DNA from 3 places in the Gordonia sp. WA4-43 genome. Region 3 is predicted to be linked to each of the others. Evidence: riboswitches for the same ligand, from Rfam matches in the RefSeq annotation. Region 3 holds a riboswitch; each other region holds the start of a gene.
The links. Region 3 has a riboswitch for thiamine pyrophosphate ahead of thiO (glycine oxidase ThiO). Riboswitches for the same ligand answer to the same signal wherever they lie in the genome.

Region 1 (3,264 bases), 1.8 Mb from region 3:
GTAGACCAGCCGCTGATCGGTCTGCATGATCTGCCACATGTCGTAGCCGGTGACGACGTCTTCGAAAAGCTTGCGCTGGGCGATGATCCCGAGCACCGACACATAGGTCGGCGCGGCGATCAGGCGGTCGTGACCGAAGGCCCGGGCGCCCTCCTCGCTCCAGTGGGTCGGGTGCGCATCTTGCACCGCCATCGCGTGCTTACGGATCTCCTCGCGGCCGATCTCGTAATAGTCGTCGACCGTGTAATGGAAGCCGACAAGGCTCTGGGTGTGGGCGGCGATCTCGTCGGGGGTCGGCTTCCCGCCACCGTTCGACGCCTCGTCCGGACGATCCTGGATCTCGGCTCCGCTTACCTGTGACATTGAGCTCTACTCCTTCGGCCGACACAACAAGACGGGCTGCCTCATCGAGAGGCAGCCCGCTGCTGGTGGTACTTCGAAACGGCCGACGACAGCGTCAGCGCGATTCCTTGTGCCCCTGATGCTTGCCGCAGTTCGGGCAGAACTTCTTGATCTCGAGGCGATCGGGATCGTTGCGGCGGTTCTTCTTCGTGATGTAGTTACGGTGCTTGCACACCTCGCAGGCCAAGGTGATCTTGGGGCGAACATCTGTTGAGGAGGCCACTTGATTGCCTTCTTTCGGGTGGTACGTGGTCGGGTTCGGAAGTTCCCTCAGGGCTTGCGACCCTTGCGCTCGGTTCCGGTCGGACCCGATGTGTAGCGGTGGAGGGACTCGATCCCTCGACCTCACGATTATGAGTCGTGCGCTCTAACCAGCTGAGCTACACCGCCCCGCGGACTTCTCGTCCAGCGAGCCCCCTGACGGAATCGAACCGTCGACCTTTTCCTTACCATGGAAACGCTCTGCCGACTGAGCTAAGGGGGCGTGCCCCGGGCGGTTGTGCCCGAGAGCCTTAACGAGGTTACACACTCGCGTCTGCGCTAGACAAATCGCTGGTCGGAGACCGTCTGTAGAGCAGTTTCGCGAGAATGGACCACGCTGTGGCAGGTATAGGATTCGAACCTATGTAGCTTGCGCGACGGATTTACAATCCGCTCCCTTTGGCCGCTCGGGCAACCTGCCGTGCCGCTCTTCCGGCCACCGTGACGGCCGTACGAACAACGCCGTGAAGAATACAACGAACACCGCATCAACGCGCAAACCGGCTGGTCAACAGGCCGGGACCCGGTCGTGGCACAGGCGTCCCACTGCGACCCCCACTCCTGCTACTGTGGCTGCGTTCTGACACGGGGTGCTCCGCGACGCGGGGCTGAGATGAGACCCGAGAACCTGTCCAGGTAATGCTGACGAAGGGATGTCATGTCTGTGCATGCGCGCATGCCGGTCTCCGGCCGTTTCTCCGACCACCTCTGGGAGGAGACGAAGGGGTTGCGGACGGCGATCGACGACCTCGAGTTCCTGCGGCGGCTCGGCGACGGGACGCTGCCACTGGAGGTGTTCCGCACCTACATGGAGCAGGACTCGCTGTACCTCGCCGGTTACGCGAAGGCCCTCGCCATCCTGGCGTCGAAGTCCCCCGACCCGCAGACCGCGGGGTTCTGGGCGAACTCGTCGGCCACCGCGGCCACCGTCGAGTCGGCGCTGCACGGCGACCTGCTCAACGGCGGCCAGCTGCCTCCGCGTGAGGGCGAACCCGAGCCGTCGCCGGCGTGCCTGGGGTACGTGTCCTACCTGACCGCCGTCGCCGCGACCGAGTCGTATGCGGTCGGCGCGGCCGCGGCCTTGCCCTGCTTCTGGATCTACGCGGAAGTCGGCCGGGCCCTGGCCGCGAGTGCCGCCCAGGTGCTCGCCGCCGACCCGAACCACCCCTACGCGCAGTGGGTGACCACCTACGACGCCCCGGAGTTCCAGGAATCCGCCTCGCGGGCAAGGGAACTCGTGGACGAGGCCGCGGCGCACGCCGGCGAGCGGGAGCGGGCCGCGATGGCCACGGCGTTCACCGTCGCCACCCGGTTCGAGCTTCTGTTCTGGGACACCGCGCTGAACCCGCAACCGTGGCCCGCCGCATGAGCGCCCGCATGAGCGCCCGCGCGCGCCGCCTCCTCACCGCGCTCGCCGCCGCGGTCGTCGCGTCGTCGGCGATCACCGCGTGCGGTTCGGGCGCCGGTTCGGACGGCACCATCCGATTCGCGCTCGACTGGTCCCCGAACACCAACCACACGGGATTGTTCGTGGCGCAGCAGCGCGGCTGGTTCGAGGAGGCCGGACTCGACGTCGAGATCCTGCCGTACAACAACACCGCCGTGGACACCATCGTGGACGCGGGCAACGCCGAGTTCGGGATCAGCACCCACAACTCGTCGACCTTCTCGCGGGCATCGGGCGCGCACACCATCTCCGTGTTCGCGCCGCTGCAGAAGTGGGCCACCGGCATCGGTGTCCGCGCCGACCGCCGCGACATCACGAGCCCGAAGGACCTCGACGGGAAGACATACGCCGGTTTCGGCGACCCGGGCGAGGAGAAGACCCTCGAGCAGGTGATCCGAAACGACGGCGGCACCGGCGAGTTCACCTCGGTGACCCTCGGTACCTCGGCATACGAGGCCGTCTACTCCGGTCAGGCCGACTTCACCGTCTCCTATCTCGCGTGGGAGGGCATCGAGGCCGAACATCGCGGAACCCCGATGAGGTACTTCCACTACACCGACTTCGGATTCCCGGAGGCATACGCGATCGTCGTCGACGCCAACGAGGACTGGCTGGCCGACAACCCGGACCGGGCGGCGGCCTTCGTGACGGCGCTGCAGCGCGGTTACCAGGCGGCGGCCGACGACCCGGACGCGGCGGCCCGCGACCTCCTCGCCGCCAACCCCGGTGCGTTCAACGACGAGCAGCTGGTGTTCGAGAGCCAGCGCATGCTCGCCGGTCAGTACATGAAGGACGCCGACGGCCAGGTCGGGCGACAGACGCTCGACCAGTGGGCCGGGAACTCCGGGTTCCTGTACCGCAGCGGTCTGCTGACCGGCCCGGACGGGGCGCCGCTCACGACCGAGCCGGACTGGTCGACGTACTTCACCAATGACTACCTCGACACCCCTCGGTAGCACCGGCCTGCGTCGCATCGCGCCCGCGCTCGTCGCGGTGGTCGTCCTGGTGGCGGTCTGGCAGGTCTACGTCGACGTCAGCGGAATCCGGCCGCAGGTGCTGCCGTCGCCGTCGCGCGTCGTCGCGCAGGGTTGGTCGCACCGCGCGGAGATCGGGGTGCACGCCGCGGCGACGCTGCAGGTGACCCTGATCGGGTT
Region 2 (3,264 bases), 1.2 Mb from region 3:
TTGAGCACACTCATCATCCCAGGCGATCCGCGGCTTGCCGGGCCGGTCATAGCCGCCGCCGGTCAACGCGGCCAGACGAGTCGCGTGCTGCTCGACCACCACCGCACCACCGTCGACCTCTCGGGCGACCCGCCGGATCGCCGCGATCACCTGGGTGATGGCGTCCTGGCGGGCCACCGCGTCATCGAAGATCGTCGAATCCAGCGCTCGACGGCTCTTACCCGCGAGCACCCCGGTGGTGGTGATGACCTCGCGTACCACCTCGAAAATGCGGTGCGGCCGATCGCTGGCTGCCAGTCGCCGACGCCAGTACGTCAGAGTCGACGGATGAAAACCTTTGTTACCCAACACGAATCCACACGCCGCTTTCCACCGCAGATCGAAAGTGACCGCATCAGCGGCTTCGCGATCGGACAAACCCTGCAGCGTTTGCAGCACGATCACCGACGCCATCGTGGCCGGCGGGATCGACGGACGGCCCCGGCCGCTGGGAAACAGGTCCGCGAACATCTCCGCAGGAAACAACTGCTCGCGATGAGCAGCCAAAAACGCGAACACACTGCCCTCGGCCAGCAAATGCCCGACGACCGAGTTCACATCCAGAAACTCACCCTGACGATCCGGCTCACCCTGCATACCCACCAGGATCCCAGCCCACCAGGCAAACCCGCTCACCCCACACCGAAACGACACCGACTATTTCAGCAGTCTCCTAATCCGAAAGAAGCGCATAACCCCTGCTCCCTGAGGTGCGAGGAGCGATAGCGACGAGCCTCGAAGGGTCCGGCGAGGAATGTTCTGGAGCCGCCGAGGCTTACCTTCGGATCACACCGGCGCGAGCGGCACGATCCCGGGATGGCTGTCGAGGTAGCGCTTGGTGAACGTGCACACCGGCCGGAGGCGGGCACCCTGTTCGCGGGTGTAGTGCACGGCGCTACGGGTGAGTCGCGTGGCGAGTCCGTGTCCGCTGTATTCGTCGTAGAGCACGGTGTGCAGCACGGTGATGGTGGTCTGACCGTCCGCCGACTCGGTCGAATAACCGAGCACGCCGACCAGGTCGCCGGCGACCCAGAGTTCGAATCGGTCGCGGTCGGGATTGTGTACCACCTGCGAGATCTGTTGCAGGATGGACTTTGCCGACTGTGGTGGTCGCTGACGATGCTTGCGTAGCACCCGACCCTCCTCACCTCGTGATCGCGGACATCGGATCACCGGCGCGTACCTGCCACACGCGACAGCGCCATCCCTGTGATCCGGGTCACACGGTACCTTACGGAACCGTAACTGCCGACCCCGATCGTGTGATCGTCGCAAATCGATACGGTCTTCCCCACCCGCACGCACCGACCGGACGATGCGATGTAGGGTGGCGGACGCACGACAACTACACACCGCGGGGGCTCTCACGATGACCGAGGGCTGAGATGGCGACGGGCGGTCGCCGACCGCTCGAACCTGTCCGGGTAATGCCGGCGTAGGGAGACCAGCCATGGGCACACGTGTATCCACCACCCGCAACAGCAGCGCACCCGCCGATTCCGGGTTCCTGACCCTCGGCCCGATCGAGGGCAGCGCCAAGCACTACCTCGCCGTCGACGACCTGCGTGTGCCGCAGCGTCGAATCCAGCTCACCAACGGCGAACACCTCGACGTCTACGACACCTCCGGCCCCTACACCGATACGGCGGCGCACATCGACGTCGAGAAGGGCCTCACCCCCACCCGCGACAGCTGGCATCGGCCCGACCCGATCGAAGGCGCGAGCACCCAGCTGGCCTGGGCGCGTGCCGGCATCATCACCGACGAGATGCGGTTCATCGCCGCCCGGGAGGGCGTCGACGCCGAACTGGTCCGGTCGGAGGTCGCCATCGGCCGCGCGGTCATCCCGGCCAACCACCGCCACCCCGAGTCCGAACCGATGATCATTGGCAAGAACTTCGCGGTGAAAGTCAATGCGAACATCGGTAATTCGGCGGTGCGCAGCTCGATCTCCGACGAGGTCGAGAAGATGGTGTGGGCCACCCGCTGGGGCGCCGACACGATCATGGATCTCTCGACCGGCGCCGACATCCACACCACCCGCGAGTGGATCATGCGTAACTCGCCGGTCCCCGTGGGGACGGTTCCGATCTACCAGGCGCTGGAGAAGGTCAACGGCGATCCCGCCTCGCTGACCTGGGAACTGTATCGCGACACAGTCATCGAGCAGGCGGAGCAGGGCGTCGATTATATGACCGTCCATGCCGGTGTCCTGCTGCGCTACGTTCCGCTGACCGCGAAGCGGGTGACGGGCATCGTCTCGCGCGGCGGTTCGATCATGGCGGCCTGGTGTCTCGCGCACCACCGGGAGTCGTTCCTGTACACGCACTTCGACGAGTTGTGCGAGATCTTCCGCCGCTACGACATCACGTTCTCCCTCGGCGACGGCTTGCGCCCCGGATCGATCGCCGACGCGAACGACGAGGCCCAGTTCGCCGAACTCCGCACTCTCGGCGAGCTGACCGCGATCGCCAAATCGCATGGTGTGCAGGTCATGATCGAAGGCCCCGGGCACGTCCCGATGCACAAGATCGCCGAGAACGTGCGCCTGGAGGAGGAGCTGTGCGAGGAGGCCCCCTTCTACACCCTGGGTCCGCTCGCCACCGACATCGCGCCGGCCTACGACCACATCACCTCGGCCATCGGCGCGGCGATGATCGCTCAGGCCGGCACCGCGATGCTGTGCTACGTGACTCCGAAAGAGCATCTAGGACTTCCGGACCGCGACGACGTCAAGGTCGGCGTGATCACGTACAAGATCGCGGCGCACTCGGCCGACCTGGCCAAAGGCCACCCGCGGGCACAGGAACGCGACGACGCACTGAGCAAGGCGCGCTTCGAGTTCCGCTGGACCGACCAGTTCAATCTCGCCCTCGACCCCGACACCGCGCGCGCATACCACGACGAGACGCTGCCCGCCGAGCCCGCGAAGACCGCCCACTTCTGCTCGATGTGCGGACCCAAGTTCTGCTCGATGCGGATCTCGGCGGACGTCCGCGCCTACGCCGAGGAGCACGGTCTCGTCACCGCGGACGACATCGACCGGACTATCGCCGAGGGCATGGCCGCGAAGTCGGCCGAGTTCGCCGAGGCCGGTAACCGCGTGTACCTCCCGCTCCAGACGACCGGCGGCGCCTGATGCGCACAGACGACGCACGACGACGCACAGTCGACGCGAATCAGCGCACGGTCGACGAACAGGCCTACACGGGACTCCCGCTGTCA
Region 3 (3,264 bases):
CAGCACCGCGCGGCCTGGTCGCATCAGGGCGGTACGTGGGCGTTGCCAGGAGGGGCCCGCGACTCACACGAGGGCGCCATCGACACCGCGATCCGTGAGGCCGAGGAAGAAGCCGGCATCACCGCCGACGACCTTCGCGTCGTCGCCGCGGTCGTCACCCATGAAGCGCCCGGCGGGTGGACCTACACCACCGTCATCGCCGAGACCGACTCGCCGGTCCGCACGGTCGCCAACTTCGAATCCACGGAACTGCGATGGGTCGACGAGAAGCGCGTCGATCAACTCCCGCTGCATCCCGCGTTCGGACTCGCGTGGCCCGTTCTCCGCGAGCGGATCGCGATGTTGGATCCCCAGAGCTGAGCCCTCACACCCCGGCGCGGTCGGACTCCAGCAGTCGGTTCGCCCCGGCGACCAGCGCGTGGACGTTCGCCTCGTCGCTGCTCGCGCCCTCACCGACGGCCCAGGCCTGCCGGCCGTCGTGCTCGCACAGCAGGAACGTCGTGACCATGCCGTCGACGACCCGCTGGTGCAGCCGGACGATCTGAACCGGGGCGCCGACGTCGTAGAGGATCGAGGTCATCGCACCGACGGGGCCGGCGGCGACGGCGCTGCGGGACATGATGCGGTCGGCGATCGCGAGCGTCGCGCGGCACTCGACCAGGTCGCCCGAGCACGGAACGGCAGAGAAGGAGCCCAGCCGGATCGTGCCGCCACGGGAGTACTCGTCGGTGAATTCCTGCCAGGTCATCCCGGCGGCCTCCTCGTGCATCCCGGGGGGAAGCGGGCGGCCGAAACGTGCGGCGAAGTGGTCGCCGCCGTGCCGGTCGTCGCGCTCGGTCCACGAACAGGATCGACGAGGTAGATGAAGAGGGTGCATCTCGAAAACCGATTTCGGTCGAAGAACGGATGACCGACTGGAGAGCGCAACCGACCCGCAGCGGGGGGTCGGTCAGATTCAGACCCCGCTGCGGCGGGTTACGAGAACGCTCGTGATACACAACATGATCGGTCCACCATAGACCCGCGACACCGACCGGGCAAACGTGTTTCCGCCAGGGGAACCGCTAGAGCATCCCGGCGAGGTCGGTGGCTGCGGCGGCCGGATCATCGGCCGCGGTGATGGCCCGCACGACGACGATGCGCCGCGCCCCGAGCGCGGTGACCTCCCCGACGCGGCCGGCGTTGATTCCGCCGATGGCGAACCACGGCTTGGCTGATTGTGTTGCGGCAGTGGAGGACACGAGGTCGAGGCCGGCGGCGGCGCGGCCCGGTTTGGTGGGGGTGGTCCAGCACGGACCGACGCAGAAGTAGTCGACGTCGTCGTCGGCGATCGCGGCGGCAGCCTGCGCGGGGTCGTGGGTCGAGGCGCCGATGACGACGTCCGGTCCGACGATCCGGCGGGCCGCCGACGGCGACAGGTCGCCCTGTCCGACGTGCAGGACATCGGCCCCGGAAAGCGCCGCGATGTCGGCGCGGTCGTTGACCGCCAGCAGGGCACCGTGCGCGTCGGCGACCGTCCGCATGCCCGCGAGGATCTCGAGTTCCTCGCCCGCCTCCAGGGTCCCGAATTCGCGCTCGCCCGGCGAGTTCTTGTCGCGCAGCTGCACGATGTCGACGCCGCCCGCGAGCGCCGCGTCGACGAAGTCGAGCAGATCACCGCGTTCGCGCCGGGCGTCGGTGCACAGGTACAGGCGGGCCGTGGAGAGCCGCCGGCGACGGTCCGTCGCGGAGCCGGGGTCCGTCGACGCGGAGCTGGTGCGGTTCGGGGTCGTCACGCCGACCAGGCTAACCGGACCCCCGACGTCCCGGCGTAGGGTGGATCGCACGAACACACGGGAGTCCGGATCGGCCGGGCTGAGAGTGCGGACAGATTCCGCTGACCGTCGAACCTGATCCGGGTCATTCCGGCGAAGGAAGGTGATTCCCAACGTGGATTCCCCACCGCAGCGCCCTGCCCACCGCGCCCTGACGGTCGTCGGGGGCGGTGTCATCGGGCTGACCTGTGCGCTCACCGCGGCCGACGCCGGATGGCGGGTTCGCGTCCTCGACGCCGGCACCGAGGAGCGCGCGTCCTGGGTCGCCGGCGGCATGCTCGGTTCACTCGGCGAGGGTCATCCCGGCGAGGACGCGTCCCTGGCCCTGTCGGTCGAGTCGGTCCGGCTGTGGCCGGCGCTCGTGAAGCGGCTCGACGACCCGGGTGTCGTCACCGCCACCGACTCGCTGTTCGTCGCGGCCTCGGCCACCGACATCGAGTACCTGCGGCATCTCGCCGACTTCGTCTGGGCCGGGCAGCCCGCCACCGATGCCGCGCTGCAGTCGGTGACCGGCCGCGACATCCGGACCCTGGAACCGTCGCTGAGCTCTCGACTGGTCGGTGGCTACCGCGCGGTCGGCGAGTGGTCCGTCGACAACCGGCGGCTGCTCGAGGCGTTGCGCGCCGCCGCGACGTCGGCGGGTGCCGAGTTGGTCTCCGCGCGCGTCGAATCCCTGGCCGACCTCGACGACCTCGGTTCCGACACCCAGATCCTGCTCGCCGCTGGACTCGGCACCGCGGCCCTCTGGCCGGGTGTGGACCTGCATGCGGCGAAGGGGGAGATCCTCCGCCTTCGCCGTACTCGCTGGTCGGTGCCGCCGCCCGGCCACGTCGTCCGGGCACGTCTCCACGGGCGGGCCGTGTACCTGGTGCCGCGCGAGGACGGAGTCGTCGTCGGCGCCACCCAGTACGAGGCCGAGGGGACGGCCGACCGCGCGCCACAGGCCGGTGGGGTCGCGGATCTGCTCGCCGACGCGATCGAGGTCTTCCCCGGGCTGCGGACCTACGAACTGACCGAAGCGGGGGCCGGTCTGCGGCCGTGCACCGCGGACGGATTGCCGATCGTCACCCGTGTGGACACACGAACGGTCGTGGCGACCGGGCACGGGCGCAACGGGATCGTCCTCGCCCCGGGCACCGCCGCCCGCGTGTTGTCGATTCTGGAAGGAGCAGAGGAATGAGTATCACCGCGAACATCACCGTCAATGGCAAGAGCGTCGATGTCGGCGCCGACACGTCGGTGCGCGACGTCGTCATGGGGCTGGGGTTGCCGGACCGGGGGATCGCGGTCGCGGTGGACGGCGCGGTCGTCCCGCGCGGCCGCTGGGACCGGCACACGATGACCGACGGTGCCGTCGTCGAGATCGTCACGGCGGTGCAGGGTGGCTGACCTCGCCGATCTGAAGCCCGACGCCTCGCGGACCGAGCAGAGGTCCGGCGACGAGACGATC

Region 1: it holds a riboswitch for thiamine pyrophosphate, as region 3 does, so the genes downstream of both, LEL84_RS20245 (TenA family protein) here and thiO (glycine oxidase ThiO) in region 3, are expected to answer to the same signal.
Region 2: it holds a riboswitch for thiamine pyrophosphate, as region 3 does, so the genes downstream of both, thiC (phosphomethylpyrimidine synthase ThiC) here and thiO (glycine oxidase ThiO) in region 3, are expected to answer to the same signal.

What each region holds. Positions count from the first base shown of each region.
Region 1 is NZ_CP084736.1:4,477,739-4,481,002, reverse strand. Features, by position in the region: gene LEL84_RS20270 (fused (3R)-hydroxyacyl-ACP dehydratase subunits HadA/HadB) at 1-363, opposite strand, end outside; gene rpmG (50S ribosomal protein L33) at 458-625, opposite strand; tRNA gene LEL84_RS20260 (tRNA-Met) at 719-792, opposite strand; tRNA gene LEL84_RS20255 (tRNA-Thr) at 814-886, opposite strand; tRNA gene LEL84_RS20250 (tRNA-Tyr) at 1,004-1,084, opposite strand; TPP riboswitch at 1,240-1,334, shown strand; gene LEL84_RS20245 (TenA family protein) at 1,322-2,032, shown strand; gene LEL84_RS20240 (ABC transporter substrate-binding protein) at 2,041-3,066, shown strand; gene LEL84_RS20235 (ABC transporter permease) at 3,041-3,264, shown strand, end outside.
Region 2 is NZ_CP084736.1:3,933,623-3,936,886, reverse strand. Features, by position in the region: gene LEL84_RS17775 (IS1182 family transposase) at 1-636, opposite strand, end outside; gene LEL84_RS17770 (GNAT family N-acetyltransferase) at 826-1,173, opposite strand; TPP riboswitch at 1,393-1,482, shown strand; gene thiC (phosphomethylpyrimidine synthase ThiC) at 1,490-3,178, shown strand; gene thiD (bifunctional hydroxymethylpyrimidine kinase/phosphomethylpyrimidine kinase) at 3,178-3,264, shown strand, end outside.
Region 3 is NZ_CP084736.1:2,711,105-2,714,368, reverse strand. Features, by position in the region: gene LEL84_RS12185 (NUDIX hydrolase) at 1-360, shown strand, start outside; gene LEL84_RS12180 (hypothetical protein) at 365-748, opposite strand; gene thiE (thiamine phosphate synthase) at 1,065-1,775, opposite strand; TPP riboswitch at 1,824-1,933, shown strand; gene thiO (glycine oxidase ThiO) at 1,930-2,994, shown strand; gene thiS (sulfur carrier protein ThiS) at 2,991-3,203, shown strand; gene LEL84_RS12160 (thiazole synthase) at 3,262-3,264, shown strand, end outside.